2 regions of the Nonomuraea sp. NPDC049141 genome follow, and region 1 is predicted to be linked to the other one. Evidence: riboswitches for the same ligand, from Rfam matches in the RefSeq annotation. Region 1 holds a riboswitch; the other holds the start of a gene.
The links. A riboswitch is a leader RNA that binds a small molecule or an ion and turns the genes downstream of it on or off. The one in region 1 is predicted to bind glycine.
Positions count from the first base shown of each region.

Region 1 (4,508 bases):
GCCCACGGAACGTTCGTCAACACGGGGCAGATCTGCACCTCGATGGAACGGATCTACGTCCACCGCGACATCGCCACCCCGTTCATCGACGCGCTGGTCACGGCGGCGGAGACCTACACACTCGGCGACGGTGACGACGAGGCGAAGATGCTGGGCCCGCTGGTCGACGCACGCCGGCGCGACGTCGTGCACGCCCATGTCACCGACGCCGTGGCACGCGGGGCCAAGGTGCACACCGGAGGCGTGCTTCCGGGCGGCAAGGGCTTCTACTACCCGCCCACGGTCCTGACCGATGTGGACGACACGATGCTCGTCATGACCGAGGAGACCTTCGGCCCGGTCGCGCCGGTGCGGATCGTCGACTCGTTCGAGGACGGGCTGCGGCTCGCCGGCCGGTCGCGGTTCGGGCTGGCCGCGACGATCTACACGGACAACTCCGCGCACGCGAAAGCAGCCGAAACCCTCCCCGCCGGGATCATCTGGATCAACCAATGGCAGGGCGGCGGCCCGGACCGCGTCTTCGAGCCCGCCGGTGACAGCGGAGTCGGCGCCGTCGGCGGTCACGCCGCCTACGACGCCGCCACCCGCCCCTCGGCGATCCACCGGGAGCCAGGCCTTGTCACATGAGCTGGTGGTGAAGCTCCTCGGCGGCTTCCCTCAAGACCTTGAGGACGTCGCCGTGCATGACCTCCGGAGAGATCTGCTCGATCCGGCATCCGACGTGGAGTGCGGCGATCGTACGGTCGTCCCAGCGGCGCAGCGGCACGGCGATCGAGTGGGCGCCGCGTTCCACGTCGTCGGCCACGTAGCTGTAGCCGTCGCGCAGGACGCGGTCGAGAACCTCACCGGAGGGAGCGTCGGGGACCTCCGCCAGCTTGGCCGCGCGTTCTTCCGGCGGCAGGTGCGCGAGAAGCACCTTGCCCAGCGAGGAGATCGCGGCCGGGGTGCGGTAGCCGATCCCGCTGCCGATCTGGAGCAACCGGTTCGGCACGGAACGGGCGATCATCACGGCGTCCGGGCCGTCGAGCACCGCGACGGAACACGCCTCGCCCAACTCCCCGCAGATCCGGTCGCACACCGGCTGCATGATCACGCCTGCCACATTCGATGTGAGATAGCCGCTGGCCAGACGGAGAACTCGCGGTGTGAGCTCGTACGCGCGGCCGTCCATCACGAGAAAGCCGAGATGCTCCAGCGTCAGAACCGCCCGCCGCACCGTCGCCCGCGACAGGTCCAGCTCGCGCGCGAGGTCGGCCTGTGTGAGACGCCGCCGGTCGGGCCCGAACGCCGACAGCACCGCCAGACCCCGGGCCAGCGCCTCGGAGAAGTCCGCCGCGTTCGGCGCGTTCGCGAGCTGACGTTCCTGCCGCTCCGCGCGGTCCTTGTCCGCCAGACGTCCCATGCCGCTATCCCTCCCGATCACCACAGCTCCGCCTCACAGTATCCGTTGAACCTCTGTGCGGCAATCGAACGAAAGGAGTTTCCATGACCTCCCCGCAAGACCTGATCGAGCGCAGCATCCCGTTCCTCGACGAGATCAAGAACCGCACCGCCGGCGAGGACCTCGAGATCTGGCTCAACGAGACCTACGGCCCGGGCACGCCGTTGTACGACGACCTCGCTCGCATGATCACCGACGGCGTCCGTGACGGGTGGGCGGCCAACATCGAAGTCGACGGCCCCAAGTACCGGCGCAGCCGGATCGCCGAACCGAGCGAGGAACTGAACTACTTCAGCATCACGGCCGTGTACATGGACAGCCAGGAGCCCTACCGCGGGCAGTACCATCAGCATCCCTACGGCGAGCTCAACGTCGTCGTCCCGCTCGACCCCGGCGCCCGGCTCATCGGCCCGCGAGGATGGACGGGCGCGGGCTGGACCGCGCCCGGGCCCAGCAGCCACCACTACCCCGAGGTCAAAGGGGGCGCGCTGATCGCCCTGTTCTACCTGCCCGCCGGGCGCATCTCGTACGACATCACCCCGCCCGCCGCCTGACATGCGACCCGTGGACGAACTGACGATGTCCGCGGCGACAGTCGAGGAGGCGCTGCTCGGCCGTCGTAGCGTGCGCGCCTTCCTGCCGAAGGCCGTTCCGCGGGCCGAGATCGACCGGCTGCTGGCCCTGGCCGCTCGTTCGGCCAGCAACGCCAACACCCAACCCTGGCACGTGCACGTCATCACCGGTGCGGCCAAGCGTCGCCTCAGCGCCGCGGTCCTCCGCGCGCACGACGACGGCGAGCGGGTGCCGGAGACCGAATACCCGTACCAGCCCCGGCCCGACGAGTGGGCGGAGCCGTACCGGTCACGACGACGCCGTTTCGGGGAGGGGCTGTACCGCGACACGCTCGGGTTCAGCCCGGAGGACACGGCGGGCAGGCTCAGCCATCACCGGCGCAACTACGAGTTCTTCGGCGCACCGGTCGGGATCATCCTCACCGTCAGCCGGCACCCCCTCTTGGGGGCACTCGTGGACGCCGGCCTGTTCCTGCAGGCGCTCATGCTCGCGGCGCGGGAGGCAGGTCTGGACACCTGCTCGCAGGCGTCGTTCATCGACTTCTATCCGGTGCTGCGCGAACACCTGCGCATACCCGAGGACCACCTCATCGTCTGCGGGCTCGCACTGGGGCATGCCGACCCCGACCACCACCTCAATCGGCACCGCACCCCGCGAGAACCGGTCAGTTCCTTCAGCACCTTCTATAGTGATGAACTCGCATAGTTCCTAACCAACTGAATATCGCGCCGTTTCCACCGGAGCGGGAGAGCCCTCGCCTGCCTGTCGCGGTGAGGCGCCGAAGGAGCAACTCTCCCCAGAAACTCTCAGGCCCCATGACCGCTCCGGCGAGGCGAACTCTGAAAAGCCAGGACCCCGGTCCTGCACCCATGGTGCAAACCGTTCACGCGGTGAAACTCTCAGGTACCGATGACAGAGCGGGGAGGTCACCCAGCCGTGGCGCCGCGACCGAGCGGCGCCTGACCGAGGGAGGAGCCTCCACCATGTCGAGTGCCCACAACCAGTCTCTGGCCGAGCTCGACCCGGAGATCTACCGGGCCGTCGCCGCGGAACTGGACCGGCAGCGGCACACCCTGGAGCTGATCGCGAGCGAGAACTTCGCTCCGCTCGCGGTGATGCAGGCACAGGGCTCCGTCCTGACCAACAAGTACGCCGAGGGCTACCCCGGCCGCCGCTACTACGGTGGCTGCGAGCACGTCGACGTCATGGAGCGGCTCGCGATCAGCCGGGTCACGCGGCTCTTCGGCGCCGCGTTCGCCAACGTCCAGCCCCACTCCGGCGCCCAGGCGAACGCGGCTGCGATGTCCGCCCTGCTCGATCCCGGCGACACGATCCTCGGCCTCGACCTGGCGCACGGCGGGCATCTCACCCACGGGATGCGGCTGAGCTTCAGCGGAAAGCTGTACAACGCCGTGCCCTACCATGTGCGCGACACCGATTTCCGCCTCGACATGGCCGAGGTCGAACGGCTCGCCCTCGAACACCTGCCCAAGCTGATCGTCGCCGGCTGGTCGGCGTACCCGCTGCACCTGGACTTCGCTGAGTTCCGGCGGATCGCCGACCGCGTGAACGCGTACCTGATGGTGGACATGGCGCACTTCGCCGGACTCGTGGCGGCCGGCCTGCACCCCGACCCGGTGCCGTACGCGGACGTCGTCACCACCACCACGCACAAGACCCTCGGCGGCCCGCGCGGCGGAGTGATCCTCACCAATCACGCCGAACTCGCCAAACGCGTCAACTCCGCCGTCTTCCCCGGACAACAGGGCGGCCCCCTGGAGCACGTGATCGCCGCCAAGGCGGTGGCGTTCAAGCTGGCCGCCACCGAGGAGTTCCGCGACCGGCAGCGCCGCACCCTCGATGGCGCCCGCGTCCTCGCCGAACGGCTGCTCGCCGACGACGTCCGCGCGGCCGGCATCTCCGTACTGACCGGCGGTACCCAGGTTCACCTCCTCGTTGTCGACCTGCGCCACTCCGACCTCGACGGACGCCAGGCCGAGGACCGGCTGCACGCTGCGGGCATCACCGTCAACCGCAACGCCGTCCCGTTCGACCCGCGGCCTCCGATGATCTCCTCCGGTCTGCGCATCGGCACGCCGGCGCTCGCCACACGCGGATTCGGCCCCGCGGAGTTCGCCGAGGTCGCCGACATCATCGCGACCACCCTGGTCACCCCGCCCACCGGCCGGCTACTGGCCGACCTGCGCTCCCGGATCGCCACCCTGACGGCGAAATTCCCGCTCTACCCGAACTTGTGAAGCGACCGCTCCGAGCACTCTGCTGTACTCGGCCCCCCGCCTGGCGTCAGGTCTTCGGGTGGTCGAAGCCGTCCAGGATCGTGGTGAGGAGGTCGGCGAACTCCCGTGGGTGAGTCTGGTACGGGGTGTGCCCGCCGGGGAACTCCTGGCACGGCACCCCGAAGCGCTCGCTCAGGACGTGCGCGGGCCGGTAGTAGGGGCGGCCCACGCTGTCGTGGCCGGTGGCCAGGCACCAC
Region 1 is NZ_JBEZDR010000018.1:103,765-108,272, reverse strand. It holds gene AB0B91_RS43095 (aldehyde dehydrogenase family protein) at 1-627, shown strand, start outside; gene AB0B91_RS43090 (IclR family transcriptional regulator C-terminal domain-containing protein) at 620-1,402, opposite strand; gene AB0B91_RS43085 (DUF4863 family protein) at 1,486-1,995, shown strand; gene AB0B91_RS43080 (nitroreductase) at 2,006-2,719, shown strand; glycine riboswitch at 2,748-2,846, shown strand; gene glyA (serine hydroxymethyltransferase) at 2,998-4,272, shown strand; gene AB0B91_RS43070 (alpha/beta hydrolase) at 4,319-4,508, opposite strand, start outside.

Region 2 (4,508 bases), on a different contig from region 1:
GGCCTCGGCGGTGTGCGGGGCGTTGCGCAGCGGGTTGTCGGCGCGGTCGTAGTCGCCCGACGCGACCCGCGCGATCTCGCCCCTGATGGCGACCATCGCGTCCACGAACCGGTCGAGCTCGGCCAGATCCTCGCTCTCGGTCGGCTCGATCATCAGCGTGCCGGCGACCGGGAACGACATGGTCGGCGCGTGGAAGCCGTAGTCGATGAGCCGCTTGGCCACGTCGTCGACCGTGACGCCGGTCTCCTTGGTGATCTGCCGCAGGTCGACGATGCACTCGTGGGCCACCAGCCCGCCGCGCCCGGTGTAGAGCACCGGGTAGTGCGGGGCCAGCCGCCGCGCCAGGTAGTTGGCCGACAGGATCGCCTGCTCGGTGGCCGCGGCCAGGCCGTCGCCGCCCATCATCCTGACGTACGCCCAGGAGATCGGCAGGATGCCCGCCGAGCCGTAGGGGGCCGCGGAGACCGCGCCGACGGGCGAGCCGGCGCGCAGCGGGTGGCCCGGCAGGTAGGCGGCGAGGTGGCCGCGGACCGCAACCGGGCCGACGCCGGGGCCGCCGCCGCCGTGCGGGATGCAGAACGTCTTGTGCAGGTTGAGGTGGGAGACGTCGGCGCCGAACTCGCCCGGCTTGGCCAGCCCGACCAGCGCGTTGAGGTTGGCCCCGTCGACGTACACCTGGCCGCCCGCGTCGTGCACCTTGGCGCAGACCTCGGTGATCGTCTCCTCGAAGACGCCGTGCGTCGACGGGTAGGTGAGCATGATCGCGGCCAGTCCGTCACGGTGCTTGTCGATCTTGGCGTCGAGGTCGGCCAGGTCCACGTTGCCCTCGGAGTCGCAGGCCACGACCACGACGCGCATGCCGGCCATGACGGCGCTGGCCGCGTTCGTGCCGTGCGCGGAGGACGGGATGAGGCAGATGTCGCGGTGGTCGTCGCCGTGGTCGCGGTGGTAGGCCCGGATCGCGAGCAGCCCGGCGAACTCGCCCTGGGAGCCGGCGTTCGGCTGGATGGAGACCGCGTCGTAGCCGGTCACCTCGGCCAGCCACTCCTCCAGGGTCTCGATGAGGTGGCGGTAGCCCTCGGCCTGCGCGGTGGGCGCGTAGGGGTGGATCCCGGCGAACTCCGGCCAGGTGATCGGCTCCATCTCGGTGGTCGCGTTCAGCTTCATCGTGCAGGAGCCGAGCGGGATCATGGAGCGGTCGAGCGCGATGTCCTTGTCCTGGAGCCTGCGCAGGTAGCGCAGCATCGCGGTCTCGGAGTGGTGGCTGTGGAAGACGGGGTGGGTGAGGTAGCCGGACTCGCGGGTCAGCGAGCCGGGCAGCGTGTCCAGTCCCTCGTCGGCGAGGAGGCCGGCCACCGGCCCACTGGCGCCGAAGGCGGCGGCGACCTGCTCGAGGTCGGCCGCCGTGGTCTTCTCGTCGCAGGCCACCGAGACGTGGTCGGCGTCGGCCTGCCACACGTTGACGCCGCGTTCGGCGGCCTGCCGTACGACCTCGGCGGCCCGGCCGGGCACCCTGGCCAGCACGGTGTCGAAGAACTCGCGGTGCACGACCTCGACGCCGCCCCGGCGCAGGCACTCGGCCAGCGCCGCGGCGTGCCGGTGGACGCGGGCGGCGATGCGGCGCAGCCCGTCGGGCCCGTGGTAGACGGCGTACATGCCGGCGATGACGGCGAGCAGGACCTGCGCGGTGCAGATGTTGCTGGTGGCCTTCTCGCGCCTGATGTGCTGCTCGCGGGTCTGCAGGGCCAGCCGGTAGGCGGGCGCGCCGTCGGCGTCGACGGAGACGCCCACGAGGCGGCCGGGCATCTGCCGCTGCAGTCCCTCGCGTACGGACATGTAGGCGGCGTGCGGCCCGCCGAAGCCGAACGGCACGCCGAAGCGCTGCGAGGAGCCGATCGCGATGTCGGCGCCGAGCTCGCCGGGCGCGGTGACCAGGGTGAGCGCGAGCAGGTCGGCGGCGGCCACGACGAGCGCGCCGGCCGCGTGCGCCCGCTCGGCCACGGCGCGGAAGTCGCGCAGCCGGCCGGAGGCGCCCGGGTACTGGACGAGCACACCGAAGCACTCGGGCAGCTCCCCGTCGAGCGTGTCCTCCACGAGCGTGATGCCCAGCGGCTCGGCGCGGGTGGCCAGCACCGTCTTGGTCTGGGGCAGCGCGTCGGCGTCGACGACGAACACCTGGCTCTTGGACTTGCCCGCGCGCCTGGCCAGTGTCATCGCCTCGGCGGCGGCCGTGCTCTCGTCGAGCAGCGAGGCGCCCGCGACGGCGAGTCCGGTCAGGTCGGTGACGACGGTCTGGAAGTTGAGCAGCGCCTCCAGGCGGCCCTGCGAGATCTCCGGCTGGTAGGGGGTGTAGGCGGTGTACCAGCCCGGGTTCTCCAGCAGGTTGCGGCGGATCACCGCAGGGGTGATCGTGTCGTGGTAGCCCAGGCCGATCATCGAGGTGAGCACCCGGTTGCGGCCCGCGATGGCCCGCAGCTCGGCGATGACCTCGGTCTCACTGGCCGCGGCGGGCAGGGCGAGCCGGTCCTTGATCCTGATGGACTCCGGGACGGCCACCGCCACCAGGTCGGCCACGGACTCGAAACCCACGGCCTCGAGCATGCGCTGCTGCTCGGGTTCGGACGGGCCGATGTGCCGGGTCGAGAACGGCGGAACTGACAGATCGGTCATGCGAGGTGCCTCCCGAGGGCTTTGGAGACCGGCGCCAGGGCGCGGGCGAGTGCCGGATCTCCCCCTCTGTCATGGCGACCTGAGAGCTTCACCCCATGTGGGCTTGCACCGTCGGTGAGGTGCGCCTGGCGGGCGCACCTGCTTTCCAGAGTTGCCTACCCCGCGCGGTACAGGTGCCTGAGAGATTCCGGGGAGGGTTGCTCCTTCGGCGCCCCGGGAACCAGCCCGGGGACTCTCCCGCATGGGGTTATCAGCCTTGCGCTCTACAGGTTACTACCCAATTGCTACCCTATGCGGCGCGCGCGCCGCCGCTGGGCCAGCTCGTCAGCGGGGTGGTCGGCCGGGACGCTGTCCTCGACCGCCGCCCTTTCCCCCGGCAGCTCCGCGAGGGAGCCCTCGACCTCTCGCCAGACCCGGCCGAGCGCGATGCCGAACACGCCCTGGCCGCCCTGGAGCAGATCGATCACCTCGTCGGCCGAGGTGCACTCATAGACGCTGACGCCGTCACTCATGAGCGTGATCTGCGCGAGGTCGCCCACCCCGCGGTCACGCAGATGTTGTACGGCCGTACGGATCTGCTGGAGGGAGACTCCGGTGTCGAGGAGCCGCTTGACGACCTTGAGCACCAGGATGTCGCGGAAGCTGTAGAGCCGCTGCGAGCCCGAGCCGTGCGCGGCTCTTATCGTCGGCTGGACCAGCTCCGTGCGCGCCCAGTAATCGAGCTGCCGGTAGGTGATGCCGGCCGCCGCGCACGCCGTCGGGCCACGGTATCCGATGTCTGCCGGCAGCGACGCGGGCTGCTCGTCGAAGAGCAGCCCCTGCTCTCCGGCACGCTGCCGCGCACTCTCACGCCGCACCGGATCTTCCTGGCCGGTCGTCTTTCCCTCGCCGCTGCTGACCGCCACGCGGACCTCCGGCTTTCTCTCATCCCGTGGCCTGATCTGGGGGTTCGTAAAAGCGCGACCACGGGTTTCACTTGCACCGTAGGACCGTGACCATGCGCAGTCAACGATCCGGCTCGGCGCGTCGTGAAGCGTAAATGCACTGAAATACCTACCCCGCCCGGCCAAAGTCTTCGGGGGTGATCGTGTCAAGGAACTCCCTGAACTTCTCCACCTCATCCTCCTGGTCGTCCGGGATGATCACCCCGGCTTCCTGGACGACTTCTTCGCTGGCGAAGATACGCGCTCCGGTGCGGAGCGCGAGCGCGATCGAGTCGGACGGGCGCGCGCTCACCTCTACGCCGTTGGAGAACACCAGATCGGCGAAGAAGATCCCGTCACGCAGCGCAACGATGTTGACCGCGCGCAGACCCACGCCAAGAGCGCTCAGCACGTCCCTGAACAGGTCGTGCGTGAGCGGACGGGCTGGAGGCTCCTCCGCTTGGGCCAGCGCGATGGCCGTGGCTTCGGTCATCCCAATCCAAATCGGCAGGAACCTCTCCCCGTGTGCCTCCTTGAGCAAGACGATCGGCTGATTTGTGGGCATCTCTACGCGAACACCCACGACCTCCATCTGCAACACGGGCTGCTCCATATTCGACTGGTCGGCGACCCCGGCACAGCTATTTGGCCGGTCCGCTTCTGCATTTCAACGTAACACCCGAGGGGCCTTGTATGTCCCGCTGGTCCGGTCATCGGCCTAGAACGGTTCGCACGCCCGTGCGGACGAGAGAGGCATGCAGGTCGAGCAGCAACGCCGACAGCTCCCTGGCGGCCTCGTCGGCCTCTCCGATGGCCCCTGGGGCCCGTCGTTTGAGTATCGGCGCGATCGTCTGCTCCACCAGCCCGCACTCGCGCTCGGCCGCGGCCTTGACCGCGCGTAGATGCCGGGCGCGC
Region 2 is NZ_JBEZDR010000019.1:150,384-154,891, forward strand. It holds gene gcvP (aminomethyl-transferring glycine dehydrogenase) at 1-2,670, opposite strand, end outside; glycine riboswitch at 2,826-2,920, opposite strand; gene AB0B91_RS44515 (MerR family transcriptional regulator) at 2,955-3,575, opposite strand; gene AB0B91_RS44520 (bifunctional nuclease family protein) at 3,724-4,194, opposite strand; gene AB0B91_RS44525 (MerR family transcriptional regulator) at 4,304-4,508, opposite strand, start outside.
Region 2: another riboswitch for glycine. It lies ahead of gcvP (aminomethyl-transferring glycine dehydrogenase); the one in region 1 lies ahead of glyA (serine hydroxymethyltransferase).